3 regions of the Paenibacillus sp. FSL E2-0177 genome follow, and region 2 is predicted to be linked to each of the others. Evidence: predicted binding sites of a transcription regulator. Region 2 holds the regulator's gene; each other region holds the start of a gene.

Region 1 (4,651 bases), 2.2 Mb from region 2:
CCTACCATTCTAGGAATGATCGCTTCCAGATACGTGCGGAATTTAGTTACCCCTTCCAGCACCAGTGTAACAAGATCCCCGGTTCCACGCCCGCCCACCATTCTAGGGCCAAGCTGGAAGAGCTTGTCCATCATTTCCCTCCGCATAGTGCTGCCCGTTGCTTCCGCGAAGCGGTAAGAGACACGGCTCATCAGCATAGCACAAGCATGGCGCACAAGAAATGCAAGAAGGAACAATAGCGCAGTGCCCCATTGTTCCTTCAGAGGTTCTCCCGCAAATAGCGCAGAGATGACTTCTGCCAGCGATTTAGCCAGCAGAAGTATGGACAAGCTTTGCACCAGGGTAAGGAAGCCTACAATCAGAAAGACTGGCTTAACTCCTTTATACCCAAGCAAGTTTTTATCCATTAGTATTCAAGATGCTCCTTCTCGTGAACCCGTTTATGAAAGACAAAGTAACTCCAAATTTGATATCCCAATACGAACGGAAGGATAGTCAGTGCCACAATCGTCATTACCTTCAAAGAGTAATGGCCCGAAGCCGCATTAGTGATCGTCAAATTAAAAGCTTGATCAATTGAACTAATCATAACACGCGGGAACAATCCTACAAAGATAGAAGTTACCGAAAGCGCCATTACTGCTCCTGTCATTCCAAAAGCGTAGCCATCCTTCTTCTTCGTCATGAAGTAACCGGACAGTACAAAGGCGATAACTCCCAGGGCTACAATAATCATAAGAATCGTTCCACGTTGCTCGAAAATATCCGTCATATTATAAGTCATAATCACAAAAGCAGTAAATAAAGCTGCGAGTGGGATTAGCAATTTTTGAGCCAACTTGCGAGCGCGAGCCTGTAGATCACCCACTGTACGTAGCGTTGTGAACATAAGACCATGCACCAGGCACAGAAGGACAACAGTAAGCCCTGCTACTACAGTGTACACATTCACGATATCTGTGAACCCTGCATACATTTGCATCTCCCCATCAATAGGCAACCCTTTGATAAAGCTTGCAAACACTACAGCCAAGAGGAATGGTGGAAGGAAGCTGCCGATAAAAATACAGGCATCCCAAGTTCTTTTCCAAGCCAATGAATCACGTTTACCTCTGAATTCAAAAGCGACACCACGCGCTATCAGAGCTAATAAGGCAAATACAAAAGGAATATAGAATCCACTAAACAGCGTTGCATACCACTCGGGGAAAGCCGCAAACATTGCACCCGCAGCTGTGATAAGCCATACCTCATTCCCATCCCAGAAGGGTCCGATCGAGTTAATCAGAACACGGCGCTCTGTATCATTTTTAGCGAGAATTTGTGTTTCCATCCCTACGCCGAAATCGAAACCCTCCAGGAAGAAGAACCCTATAAACAGAACTGCAATCAGCACAAACCACAATTCATTAAGAGATATCATGGGAACCCTCCTCGTTATATGGATCATTCGAATCGCCGTGATCGTTATCCATTGCATAAGGACCTTTTTTAATCACTTTAATAAACAATCCGACCAACACTAATCCTAGAATTAAATAAATCGTTGTAAAAGAAATCACGGAGAACAGAACTTGACCACTTGTAATATTAGGCGACACACTGTCTTCCGTTGTCATCAGTCCGAATACCGTCCATGGCTGACGCCCGAATTCGGTCATAACCCAACCGGCTGTATTCGCAATCGGAGGAAGCAACAAGCCCCATAACATAAACCGCATAAACCAAGTGTTCGGACGGTCCATTTTTTTGCGCCACATTAAGTACATAGCGTACATTCCCAATACAATCATTAACGTTCCTGCTAGAACCATGATCCGGAAACTCCAGAATGTCGTACGTACAGGTGGAATATAGTCACCGGGGCCATAGGTTTGCTCATACTCCGCTTGCAGCTCAAGCATACCTTTAACTTCACCGGAAAATTTACTGTATGAAAGGAAACTCAGCATATAAGGAATTTGAAATTCTCCACTACTAATTTGATTCTTTGGATCAATGTTTGCCCATACGGTCCAAGGTGCCGGGTCACCACTCTTACCCCACAGTCCTTCGGAAGCTGCCATTTTCATTGGTTGAGTTTCAACCAAATATTGCGCTTGGGCGTGACCAGCAACAGCTACACCAATAGAAGAAATAATCCCTACGATGGCTGCAATCTGAAAAGACTTCTTAAAGAAAGAAACCTCTTGTTTCTTCAATATTTTATAAGCACTAATACCTGTTACAAGAAAAGCACCTGTTGCATAAGCAGCCAGTACGGTGTGTGGGAATTCAACCAGCAATTGTCCGTTCGTAATAAGCGCGAAGAAATCGTTCATTTCTGCACGTCCATTATTTATCGCAAAACCCACAGGATGCTGCATAAAAGAGTTAGCCGCTAGAATCCAGAATGCAGATAACATCGTACCGAATGCTACCAGCCAGATGGACAGTAAATGTACTCGCTTGGACACTTTATCCCAACCGAATATCCATATCCCAATAAAAGTAGACTCCAGAAAAAAGGCTGCCAATGCCTCAACTGCAAGTGGAGCCCCGAATACATCACCAACAAAACGTGAATAATCGGACCAGTTCATCCCGAACTGAAATTCCTGCAATATCCCTGTAACTACCCCTACTGCAAAATTGATGAGGAATAGCTTTCCCCAGAACTGCGCCATTTTTTTGTACTCTTCATTACCTTTTCTAACGTACATTGTCTCCATGATTGCAATCAAGAGCGCTAGTCCGATTGATACCGGTACAAAGAAATAGTGGAATATTGTCGTCGACGCAAATTGTATACGCGACAGCATTACTGTATCCATATTTGTCCCTTCCTTCTCCCCTTTTCGTTAATTATATTCTGTCAAAAATTTAAACTTCTTTTTGTGATAAATGTCACATAAAGATAGTCATTTAACGGTGAAATTCAAATGATTTGTGACAAAGATCACAATTTAGCATAAAGAAAGCAAAAAAAATAAGACGGTTTACCCGTCTTGAGTGGTTCGTCGTTCTATTAAATGCTTGACTCATTTAGGTATTGGTTAGATGGAAATACCCTTCTTCAGCGATTTGAGATCGCCATTCGAATTAAGCAATTGGGGTAGCATCTTCGTGCTGCGAACCATTGGAGAGTCACATAGACGGCAAGAAGGCGCATGTTCAAATGCGAAATTATCCCTCATCCATCCGTTGCATCCCTCATTGGTACATGCCCAAATTGCGGTATTTTCTTCCGGTATTTCTTCCAAAGGTTTCTTCCGGTAGTTCATTGCCGTTCCTCCCATCCTGTAAGTCAATAGTGAGTAACTAGATATAAAAAGACCGTCCCAACTTTCACAAGCTGGGACGGTTTCTTCTATTATTACAGTTTTACAACGTTTTCGGCTTGTGGTCCACGGTTGCCTTGAACAACGTTGAATTCAACGCGTTGGCCTTCGTCCAAAGTTTTGAAGCCGTCGCCAGTGATTGCGCTGAAGTGAACGAATACGTCGCTTCCGCCTTCAACTTCGATAAATCCGAATCCTTTTTCTGCGTTGAACCATTTAACTGTACCTGTTTGCATGTGTGTTACCTCCACAAATTTAAATTAATATGTTCTTTTTATCTTCAAACAAAGAAAAAATTCACACATTGAAAAAGGTTGTATTACCAAATATGACAGCCCTTTTCAATGCGAGAATTAGGGACTAAATGTATGATTGATATCATATTACCACACCTGATTAGCAAAGGCAAGCAAGCATCCGAATATATCCGGTTTTGCCCTAATAAGTATTACCTTCCAATGTAAGGGCTGCCACTTAGTGTTTATTCCCTAAATAGATCCTTTTTCTGGCATAATTATCATGGTTTTAGAAAAATAGCTTTTCCAAAAACGTTACTTTCATCCGTTTTTTCAAGAAGGTACCCCCTCGGAATCGAAGGGGTAGTCCGCTCTACTTGTCGTAACTGCTATATCATTATATACCGACTTCCAGCATATTATTCCTGTGGTTTTTCAAGAAGTTTAACTGTTGCCTGTTTGGCCTCGCCGTTTCGATAATAAGTAATTTTCAGATCATCACCGATCTTCGTATGATTATATAAGTACTTGCGAAGAGAAAGGGTAGATATGATTGATTGATCATTAAATTTGGTAATGACATCATTGAATTGCAGTCCAGCTTCCTTCGCAGGGCCAACGGCTTCTAGAACAACTACTCCATCCTTAACACTGTTCGGCAGGTTCAATTCATTGCGTTGATCTTCTGCTAGTGGAACGTACGGATTGTTCAAATCAACTGAATATACACCCAAGTACGAACGGGCAATATGTCCTTTTTCAGCCAGCTCATTAGCGATATCTATCACATGATTCGCAGGAATTGCAAAACCCAGACCCTCTACACCCGTATCTGAAATCTTCATTGTGTTAATTCCAATGACCTTGCCATCCAGATCCACTAATGCGCCGCCACTGTTTCCTTCATTAATCGCCGCATCGGTCTGTATCACTTCTTGTTCCCAGTCATATACTCCATCCTGATTAAGGGATACGGGGACCATCCGTTCAGTATAGCTAACAATCCCCGAGGTCAATGTATCACCAAGTCCTAGCGGATTACCGATAGCAATGACCGTTTCACCTAGACGAAGCTTAGAGGAATCACCGAGCTGC
Region 2 (4,651 bases):
ATGAAGCTGGGATTGCTGACGTGGTTATTACGAACCACTCCAAGCTATTCGCAGATGTTAAGGCTGGGCACCAGCTGCTTCCGGCTTACGAGCATCTTGTCATTGATGAAGCACATCATTTAGAAGATGTGGCTGGTAAACATCTTGGCATGCATATGAAGCATTTCACTGTGGCACACACGTTATCGCGACTGTATAAAGATAGCCGAAACGGACAGCTTCCTGCTCTGCGTCAGATATTACAGTCGTCAGGCAGTGAAGAGGCTTCAGAATGGAGCGGAGTCATCGATCGGATCTACCCGGATCTGCTTACCGTCAAAGAAACCTGGGATGCACTCAGCGACAAGCTGTTCAGCCTATTGCCGGAACGCAGTGATGCAGGGGCAGGAGAAGCGGGACAACTGGTTATGCGGTTGCTTCCCGCCCGTAAGCCGAAGGATTGGGATGAATTGGTTGCGCTAGAGAACACTATGAATCTGACGTTAAGCGACATCATCCGTAAGGGTGATAAAATGCTTAACGAGATGCGTGACCAGGAAAGCCAATCCTCAGCAGACAGCCTTGTTACTGATATTAGCGGTTTATTTAAAGATTTGGCTTCCATACGTGAGCAAGTAAGATTCTTTATGGGGCTGAATGACGATAATGTAGTATATTGGCTGGAGGCAAATGGAAATTACCGCAGCAAATCACTACAGCTGTATGCCGTCCCTGTGGATGTTAGCAGCCAGCTTAAAGAGTTGTTCTTCGATAAGAAAAAAAGCATCGTGCTTACCTCGGCGACGCTATCTGTAGATAAATCTTTTCAATTTATGATTGATAATCTCGGACTTAACGAAGCTGTAGAAGAGGGACGTCTAATGACCTCACTCCTTCCATCTCCCTTTAAGTATCGCGAGCAGGCACTGCTAGTTATACCGCGTGATTTTCCTAGTGTGAAGGGGAGTGTGGGCGATGCTCGATTTGTCGATACACTCGTACAGTCATTATCGGAAGCTGCTAAAACAACACGTGGGCGGATGCTGGTTCTGTTTACTTCTTATAAAATGCTGCGTCAGGTATATGATCCGCTTAAAGAGGCTTTGGCCTCACAAGAGATTACGGTGCTTGGTCAAGGCGTGGAAGGTGGCAGCCGGAGCAAGCTGATCCGCCGCTTTCAGGACAGTGCAGCATCCGTATTGCTGGGGACGAGCAGCTTCTGGGAAGGTGTAGATATTCCAGGTGAAGCACTGACTTGCCTGGCCATCGTGAGACTTCCGTTTCAACCACCGAATCACCCGTTGGCGGAAGCGAAGTCGGAGTTATTGCAGGCCCAGAAGAAGAATCCGTTCATGAAATTATCTGTTCCTCAAGCGGTTATTCGTTTTAAGCAGGGATTCGGAAGACTGGTTCGCACGGCGCAGGATCGCGGAATAGTTATTGTTTATGATACAAGGGTTATTGAATCTCATTACGGGAAGTATTTCCTTTATTCATTGCCTGGTCCCAAAATGGAGCATATGCTTACTGATCAAATGGTCCCTCGCATAGCGGAATGGCTAGAGGATGGCGGCGCTTCTTAAAACGCTCGTCTTCAGTTTAGCTCCTCCTTATCCTTAAGGGCGGTGTGTTACAGTACCGTCCTTAATAAGGAGAGGTAGACGTTTGAATATGGATTTTCACAAGAACATTACTATTTTTAGGAGGAAAAATATGAAATCGGATAAAATATCAGAAGCCGTTGTTCGCAGACTGCCTGTGTACTTGCGTTTTTTGAATGATCTCCAGAATCGCGAAATATTAACAGTTTCCTCTCAGGAACTTGGACAAAAGCTTGATCTTAATCCCGCACAGATTCGTAAGGATTTAGCATATTTTGGTGACTTCGGCAGAAAAGGTATCGGCTATGATGTAACGTATCTTATTGAGAAAATCCGTCATATCCTGAAGCTGGATCAACAGCTTAATGTAGCTTTAGTTGGAGCAGGTAATCTCGGACATGCCTTGTCTAATTACAATGCATATCTCAAAGATACTATGAAAATCACGGCTATATTTGATTCGTACGCTCCTAAGGTTGGACGTAAGATCAACTCCCTTACTGTGCAACCGATGGATGAACTAGGCAGCACAATTCGTGAGCAAGGTATTCGCATTGCCATTATTACCGTACCTGATTCAGAAGCTCAAAATGTAGCAGATATTCTCATTTCTTCTGGGATTGAAGCGATTTTGAACTTTGCCCCTGTGATTCTGAAGACACCACCGAATATCCGGGTGCATGCAGCTGATTTTACAACTGATCTGCAAAGTCTTGCTTATTACTTGCGGGATGGAAAGGAAGAAAGCGAACATGAACAACAATAAAACGATAATTAAGGGCGGGTATTTTCTGACTCCGGGAACGGATGAGCCGGTTCTGAGTGGATATATGACTATTGAAGATGATTTAATCACTTACATAGGAAAAGAAGAGCCTCAGATGGAAGCTGGAGTGCAAGTGGTTGATGGCAGCCGTCTGCTGTTCATGCCTGGACTTGTAAACACACATGGTCATGCGGCGATGTCTTTGCTGCGTGGATATGGAGATGATTTAGCGCTACAAGTGTGGCTTCAGGAGAAGATGTGGCCGATGGAGGAAAAGTTCACCGGTGATGATGTATACTGGGGAACCTCCTTATCTGTATTGGAAATGCTGAAGGGTGGAACTACGACCTTCCTCGATATGTATGATCATATGGACCGAGTAGCCGAGGTAGCTGAGTTATCAGGTATCCGTTCCGTATTGATGCGTGGTGTGATCGGCTTATGTCCAGAGGATGTACAGAATCACAAGCTTGCGGAAGCGATTTCTTTTGCCCGTAACTGGCATGGAAAGGCTGAAGGTAGAATTACTACTATGATCTCGCCGCACGCCCCTTATACTTGCCCTCCGGACTTCCTGGTTAAGTTCGTGCAGGCAGCGCATGATCTGGATTTACCGATGCATACGCATATGTCCGAAACGAAACGTGAAGTGGAACAAAATGTGGCGGATTACGGGTTGCGTCCTGTAGCTCACTTAGAGAAGCTTGGAATGTTCACACGTCCCTCGATAGTTGCACATGGTGTTCATTTAAATGATGAAGAGATTGAGATCTTGGCTCGCCATAATGTGGGTGTATCTCATAATCCGGGCAGTAATTTGAAGCTGGCTAGCGGAGTGGCTCGGGTTACTGATCTTCTAAAAGCTGGTGTGAAGGTGTCTCTTGGCACGGATGGCGCGGCAAGCAACAATAACTTGGATATGTTTGAAGAGATGCGGCTTGCAGCTCTCATTCATAAGGGTGTCAGCGGTGATCCAACGGCTGTTCCAGCTCCAGAGGCTCTGCGTATGGCTACAGAATATGGCGCGCAGTCCATCTTTTTAAATAATGTAGGCAGACTTGCTGTAGGGATGAAAGCAGATTTCATTGCTATTGATATCGATCAGCCACATTTGCTGCCACACACAGATCTGTTGTCTCATGCAGTTTACTCTGCTAGCGCTAAGGATGTTGAGCATGTGTGGGTGAATGGTAAACAGGTCATCAAGCATGGACAATGCTTAACCCTGGATGAGGAAGCTATCCGGCGTAAAGCGCAAGAAGCCTTCGAAGGTTTATTGAAGCGTTAAGTCTGGAGAATAACGAATAAATAATAGGCTGCGACTTTTTGCTTTTAGCAAAAGTTGCGGCCTTTTGTGTATTTTTAAGGCTGGGAAAGCTAGAAAATTATGAAATTTTGGATAAACGCGCGGGTGTGTTATATAATCAAAAAAGATATATTACTAGAAAGGGAGCTGTACCTTGAAGAAAAGGAAAAAATGGATCCTCCTGGGGTCAGTTCTGATTCTGCTCCTGGGGTTTGGACTTATCCAGTTCTATGCCTATATTATGAAAGATCAATGGAACGAGCGTGATATCGCTAAGGATGTTGCCAAAACCAGAGCGGGTCTAACAGAGGTAACCAAAGCACAAAAATCGGTTTGGGATGAAAATGCAGTGTACTGGGTATTAACTGGGAAAAATGAAGCCGGGACTGCTCTTATGGTCTGGGTCCGCTTTACGGTAGATGGAAAATTTGCTGAAGGCGACGACGCAGTGTTTGCTGAGGAACTAAGTAAAGGAACCTCGGAAGCCCAAATACGCGGCATTATCAAAGCTGATCTTCCGGACATAACGATTGAACGCTTGCTGCCGGGAGTATATAACGGAGAGTATGCTTGGCAGCTTTTTTATAATCAGAGCGGTCGGTATTATTATCAATTTTATCGCTTTTCGGATGGGTCCCGAATGGGCGAAGGTTACAGTTTACCTAAAAGTTAAGCTGAACATAAGGAAATTAAGGGTGGCATAGTAAACAAGCGAACTTATTATAAGTTCGCTTGTTTACATTTATTTGATGTACAAAAGTGATATACTAAGTGATATACTGAATGGGTAGTTATCACCGAATATTCTCTTAAATTCACATACGAAAATAGGCCGATTGATTAAAAATCAAGGCCAGTTTTGTCGAAAGTGAGGAATTTATTTGGTATTGATGGAAATATTTAAAAAATTAAATTTTAAATATATTCACATTTATTTTGAAATTAGTATATACACCTGTGATATACTACTACTTGTAATTAGAACAGCAATAAGAGACT
Region 3 (4,651 bases), 3.1 Mb from region 2:
GTGATGTAGTGATCAATGCCGGCTCGGCAGGTTCAGCATGGAGTGGTGGAGAATATTGGAGTGACCATAAGTGCGTGGACTTACTGACAGAATGGGTTTATGAGGGCGGTACTTTTATAGGTATCAATCAGCCTTCGGCGCTTGATGGTTATGACAGCTTTTTCAGAATGGCACATGTGCTAGGTCTGGATGAGGATACAGGCTCCAAGGTAGCTCATGGAAGATGGACATTTGAGGCTAGAGATGAGCAAGGTTTAGTGCCTGAAGGAGCCAGCATAACACCTAAAAATAACATCTATCTTACGGATGGCTCAGCGGCGGTATTGTGTGAAAAGAGTGGGATGATAACATTGTCTGCGCATGCCTTTGGTAAAGGAAAGGGGATCTACCTGCCTTCTTTCACCTTAAGCTTTGAGAATACAAGATTGCTGTTAAATGTGATTCGTTATGCAGGGAATGAGTTAAAGGACACAAAGTATATTACGGATAATTTATATACAGAGTGTGCGTATTATCCAGAAAGTAAAATACTCGTCGTGATTAACAATAGCGACCAGCTTCAAAAAACTACGATCGATACGGAATATGGACAACAAACCCTGGAATTAGATCCGTTTGATACTATTATCCGAACTATTGGCGATTAATCCCATTAAAAAAGCTCAAGCCAGCGGCTAACTTGCCGATGCTTGGGCTTTTTGCTGTGAGGCCTATAGTATCGTTATCTACTTATTTTGCTTTTATGAATTCAGCAGATTTGATCCCAGCTTGACGACCAAAAATAATGATTTCTGCAACAGAGTTGCCGCCAATCCGGTTTTGTCCGTGTAAGCCGCCTGTAACTTCGCCTGCCGCAAACAGACCAGGGATAGCTTCACCGTCTTTATTTAGAACCTCTGTGTTCGTATTGATCTTCACGCCACCCATGGTGTAGTGAATCCCAGGAGCAATTTTAATAGCGTAGAAAGGACCAGTGGACAGGTCATTGTCCATTCCTGTAGTTCTGCCAAATTCGGCATCCTTTTTATTCTTAACGGCGCTGTTCCAAGTATCAAGCGTTGTTGCCAGCTTATCCTCTGGAACACCGATTTCTTTGGCCAAAGCTTCGATGGAATCCGCCTGAATCACGAAGCCCATTTTGTCATATTGTTCAATAGCCTTCACACGGGATTTAACACCGGAATCAAAGACCAGCGTAGCTGCTTTATTAGGCAGTGTATTGATGGAAGCTGTTACTTTATCACGGGTATCCAATTCATTGGTGAACCGTGTACCTTCACTGGAAACAAGGATAGCGCCTTCCCCACGAACAGCTTCGCCGATGAGGTAGGATTTTTCTTGCTGCACAGTCGGGTGAACTTGGATTTGATCCATATCGACGGTTGTGCCGCCGAGTTTCTCAATCATCTTGATGCCGTCCCCGGTACTGCCGATTTGGTTAGTAGTAACGTAGCCTTCCAAGTCAGGTCTTACTTCGGAGATCAAATCCATATTGGCACCGAATCCGCCAGTGGTTACAACGACAGCATCTGCCGTAATTGTTTTTTCCTCTGTTTGGTTAAAGAGGACTTTGACGCCATTTACTTTGCCATCTTTTTCAGTGATTTCTTTGACATCAGCATTCACGAAAAGAGGGATTTCTTTCTCTTGTACGTTTTTCACTAAACCTTTGACAAGGTATTGTCCCACAGCAGAGCCATCTTCAGGACGGTGTGTACGTTTTTCGTTCATGCCGCCTGTAATGGTGATATTGTTCAAGCGGATTCCGATGGAATCCAGCCAATCGATCGCACTCGCGGAATTATCAACGAAGAAACGAAGCATTTCTTTGTCGTTAGTGTCATGGCCACCTTTTAATGACTCTTCATAAAATAAATCATTGCTGTCTTCAATGTTTTGTTCTTTTTGGAATTTCGTTTCAGAAGCGTTCATCCCCGAAGAGGATTTGGTTGTGTTCCCGCCGGCAACCGGCATTTTTTCCAAAATAACAGGGTTCATGCCTTTCTCTTTGGCCTCAAGCGCCGCGGACATTCCCGCACCACCCGCACCGACAATGATGATATCATATTTATCTTTTAATTGATCGAATGGTGTGTAGCTTGCTTCAGATGCCCCGGAGACGGCTTCAACTTCTTTTTTCTCGTTGTTATTACTCTTGCTCTCGTTCACCATGTCGTTTCCATTACCGCAACCTGCGATAACGAGCATGACAGAGAGGACGAGACTCAGAGCACCAGCTGCTTTCTTTTTCATTGTTAACCCTCCACTTTTATATTTCTCTATTAAGATGTACCAAAAGAACCCGACAAAAAAGAAAGGAAGTATCAGAGGGAGTTGGAAGTGGAGAAGCGCGCGCGTCGCTGTTGTTCTCCTAACTTCAAATCTTCTACGGTTACGTCCACAGTTTCCATCGTTATTCTCTTTAGTTCATCTTCTTATTAAGTATACCATCAATCATGACTATTAGTGAAAGTTTTCACAAATTATACAAGTCGTCTATTCTAACATAGGGTAACGAAATATTGAGCGGATTAGGCGGAAAATGGACCATAAACCATATAACTAGAAGATTTGGCGTGAGATTTTCTCACTGTAGAAGTGGTAACTGTCACGGATTAGTAAAGCGGTTTTTGTTCTTCTGGATTTTTAAATGGTAAAATGAGAGTATTGCCTACTAGTCAATCTGGAAAGACTAACATGAGACATAGAAACAAATTCTAATTAATAGGTGAGAATATGGAATTTAATAACGTAATAAAAGAAAAAGTAAAAGAAGATAACTATAAAGTGTTTGCTTTACTAAGCCGCTATTTGAATAATACCCCCGACTTTATTAACAAAGAAGAAATTGAAGAAATCGTAAACTGTGGTGTATCTTATGAATACGCTTTTGGTTTAATGCTGGCTGCTGCTTTTGGGATGGATACGGTTGATAATGTTGATGATAAGGAATTGTTCAACCAATATTTTAGCAATATGCTTCATAAGCTTGATGCAAATGAATATTATGACAATCCATATTATAAAAATATCAAGATACCAACTATAAAGATTAATAATAGTGAATTAAAATATGAAAAATATAAACCTTTTGAAGGTTTTGTTTGCAATGATATCATCCGGACAGAAGAGGGAAGACAAATTCCTCAGGTTGGTTTTTTTCAAACTGAATTCATGTTCCCGGCTGTCTTGGAGAATGAAAGAATATGGATGACGATCACACCAAATGAAATAGAAACAATGAAAGAAGCTGTTGATAAAGCGTTTGGGAATGTTCTTACATTTGGGCTTGGACTTGGCTATTATGCTTATATGGTTTCTGAAAAAGTTAATGTTGAAAGCATAACGGTTGTTGAAAAAAATCAAGATGTCATTGATTTATTTAATAAATATGTACTGCCACAATTCAGTAATGCTCACAAGATCAGGCTTATCCAAGCAGATGCTTTCGAATATGCAGAACAACATATGTCTAAGGAAAAATATGATTTTGTATTTACGGATTTATGGCATGATGTTTCTGATGGAATGGATATGTATTTAAAAATGAAAAAGTTTGAAAAGGAAAGCCCGGATACTGTATTTATGTACTGGATAGAACAATCTATTTTATGTTATTTGTAAAAATACTTTTGCCCAGTAACTAAGCTCTGTAGAGTTTCTACAGGGCTTTTTATTATTTTATAGTTCATTTCATAATTTTAAAGCCTATGTTACTATTTCTATAACCGTAAAAGGAATATTTTAGAATAGTAGGTGTATTTTATGGAAATCGGCGCGATCACTTTTTTTGTGAAAGACATGGAAAAGATGGTTACCTTTTATCGTGACGTCATGAAAATAGCTATAGAATGGGATGGTGGCGTATTTACCGGGGTTCAACTGAAGAGTGGTGTATTCTTTAATTTGTGTCAGCGGGATGCACTGAATATGTCACAGCTAACCTATCCCAGAGGGATAAACGGGACTATGGAAATTTCATTTGGCGTTCCCTCACCTGAGGACGTTGACAAGGAATTTGAGCGTCTGGTAAAGGCAGGAGCGACTCCTGTAAAAGAACCTATTTCGCAGCCCTATGGGTTGCGTGAATCTGTTGTAGCTGACCCAGAAGGAAATTTGCTTGAGATCGTAGCGGGCATTCCAGAAGAATCATAGAGTCTATACAATCATCCGAAAGGAAGACCCATTTTTGAAAACTCCTATATCTATCATAAATTGGCTAGAGCACAACGAAATCATAAACGACTTATTAAATCAGGAAGACAGCTTAACTGCGCATACAATGGATCAAGGATTTGAAGCTGAGGTCATGAGGATTAATTCTGATCAAGAGAGCTATGTACTGAAAACATGGAATAAGGAATCCAGACCGGATGTCCAGTTTCAATATCGTTTATTGGATGTTCTATCCGAACGAGGAGTAGCCGTCTCTAAACCAGTGGGCTGGGGAATCAATCCGGAGGGACATAAGGTGTTGTTAACAAGTTTTGACGGAACCCCTATTCATAAAATGAATACCAGGAAAATGAAGGAACTCGCAAGCCTATTAGCAAAAATACATAAGATTCGCGTTGAAGAGATTGGAAATATACAACTGCCAAAATACGATTTCATCGGCTACTTTTTCCCTGAAGCCAAAGAACAATCTGAT

Evidence for each region. Region 2 encodes Rex, which represses fermentation and respiration genes when NADH is low (regulators of the CRP and FNR family bind a similar motif). Its sites were predicted from a motif close to TTGTGAAATATTTCACAA; they were not measured.
Region 1: the regulator Rex is predicted to act here: its motif matches at 2,875-2,892, upstream of MHI25_RS30655 (cytochrome ubiquinol oxidase subunit I).
Region 3: the regulator Rex is predicted to act here: its motif matches at 2,465-2,482, upstream of MHI25_RS04065 (flavocytochrome c).

What each region holds. Positions count from the first base shown of each region.
Region 1 covers NZ_CP150307.1:6,886,230-6,890,880, forward strand. Annotated here, with positions in the region: gene cydD (thiol reductant ABC exporter subunit CydD) at 1-407, opposite strand, end outside; gene cydB (cytochrome d ubiquinol oxidase subunit II) at 407-1,423, opposite strand; gene MHI25_RS30655 (cytochrome ubiquinol oxidase subunit I) at 1,410-2,813, opposite strand; gene MHI25_RS30660 (cold-shock protein) at 3,036-3,263, opposite strand; gene MHI25_RS30665 (cold-shock protein) at 3,356-3,556, opposite strand; gene MHI25_RS30670 (trypsin-like peptidase domain-containing protein) at 3,976-4,651, opposite strand, start outside.
Region 2 covers NZ_CP150307.1:4,714,638-4,719,288, reverse strand. Annotated here, with positions in the region: gene dinG (ATP-dependent DNA helicase DinG) at 1-1,562, shown strand, start outside; gene MHI25_RS21040 (redox-sensing transcriptional repressor Rex) at 1,693-2,346, shown strand; gene MHI25_RS21035 (amidohydrolase) at 2,333-3,634, shown strand; gene MHI25_RS21030 (DUF5590 domain-containing protein) at 3,807-4,325, shown strand.
Region 3 covers NZ_CP150307.1:899,721-904,371, forward strand. Annotated here, with positions in the region: gene gnpA (1,3-beta-galactosyl-N-acetylhexosamine phosphorylase) at 1-647, shown strand, start outside; gene MHI25_RS04065 (flavocytochrome c) at 730-2,253, opposite strand; gene MHI25_RS04070 (hypothetical protein) at 2,737-3,624, shown strand; gene MHI25_RS04075 (VOC family protein) at 3,766-4,155, shown strand; gene MHI25_RS04080 (aminoglycoside phosphotransferase family protein) at 4,190-4,651, shown strand, end outside.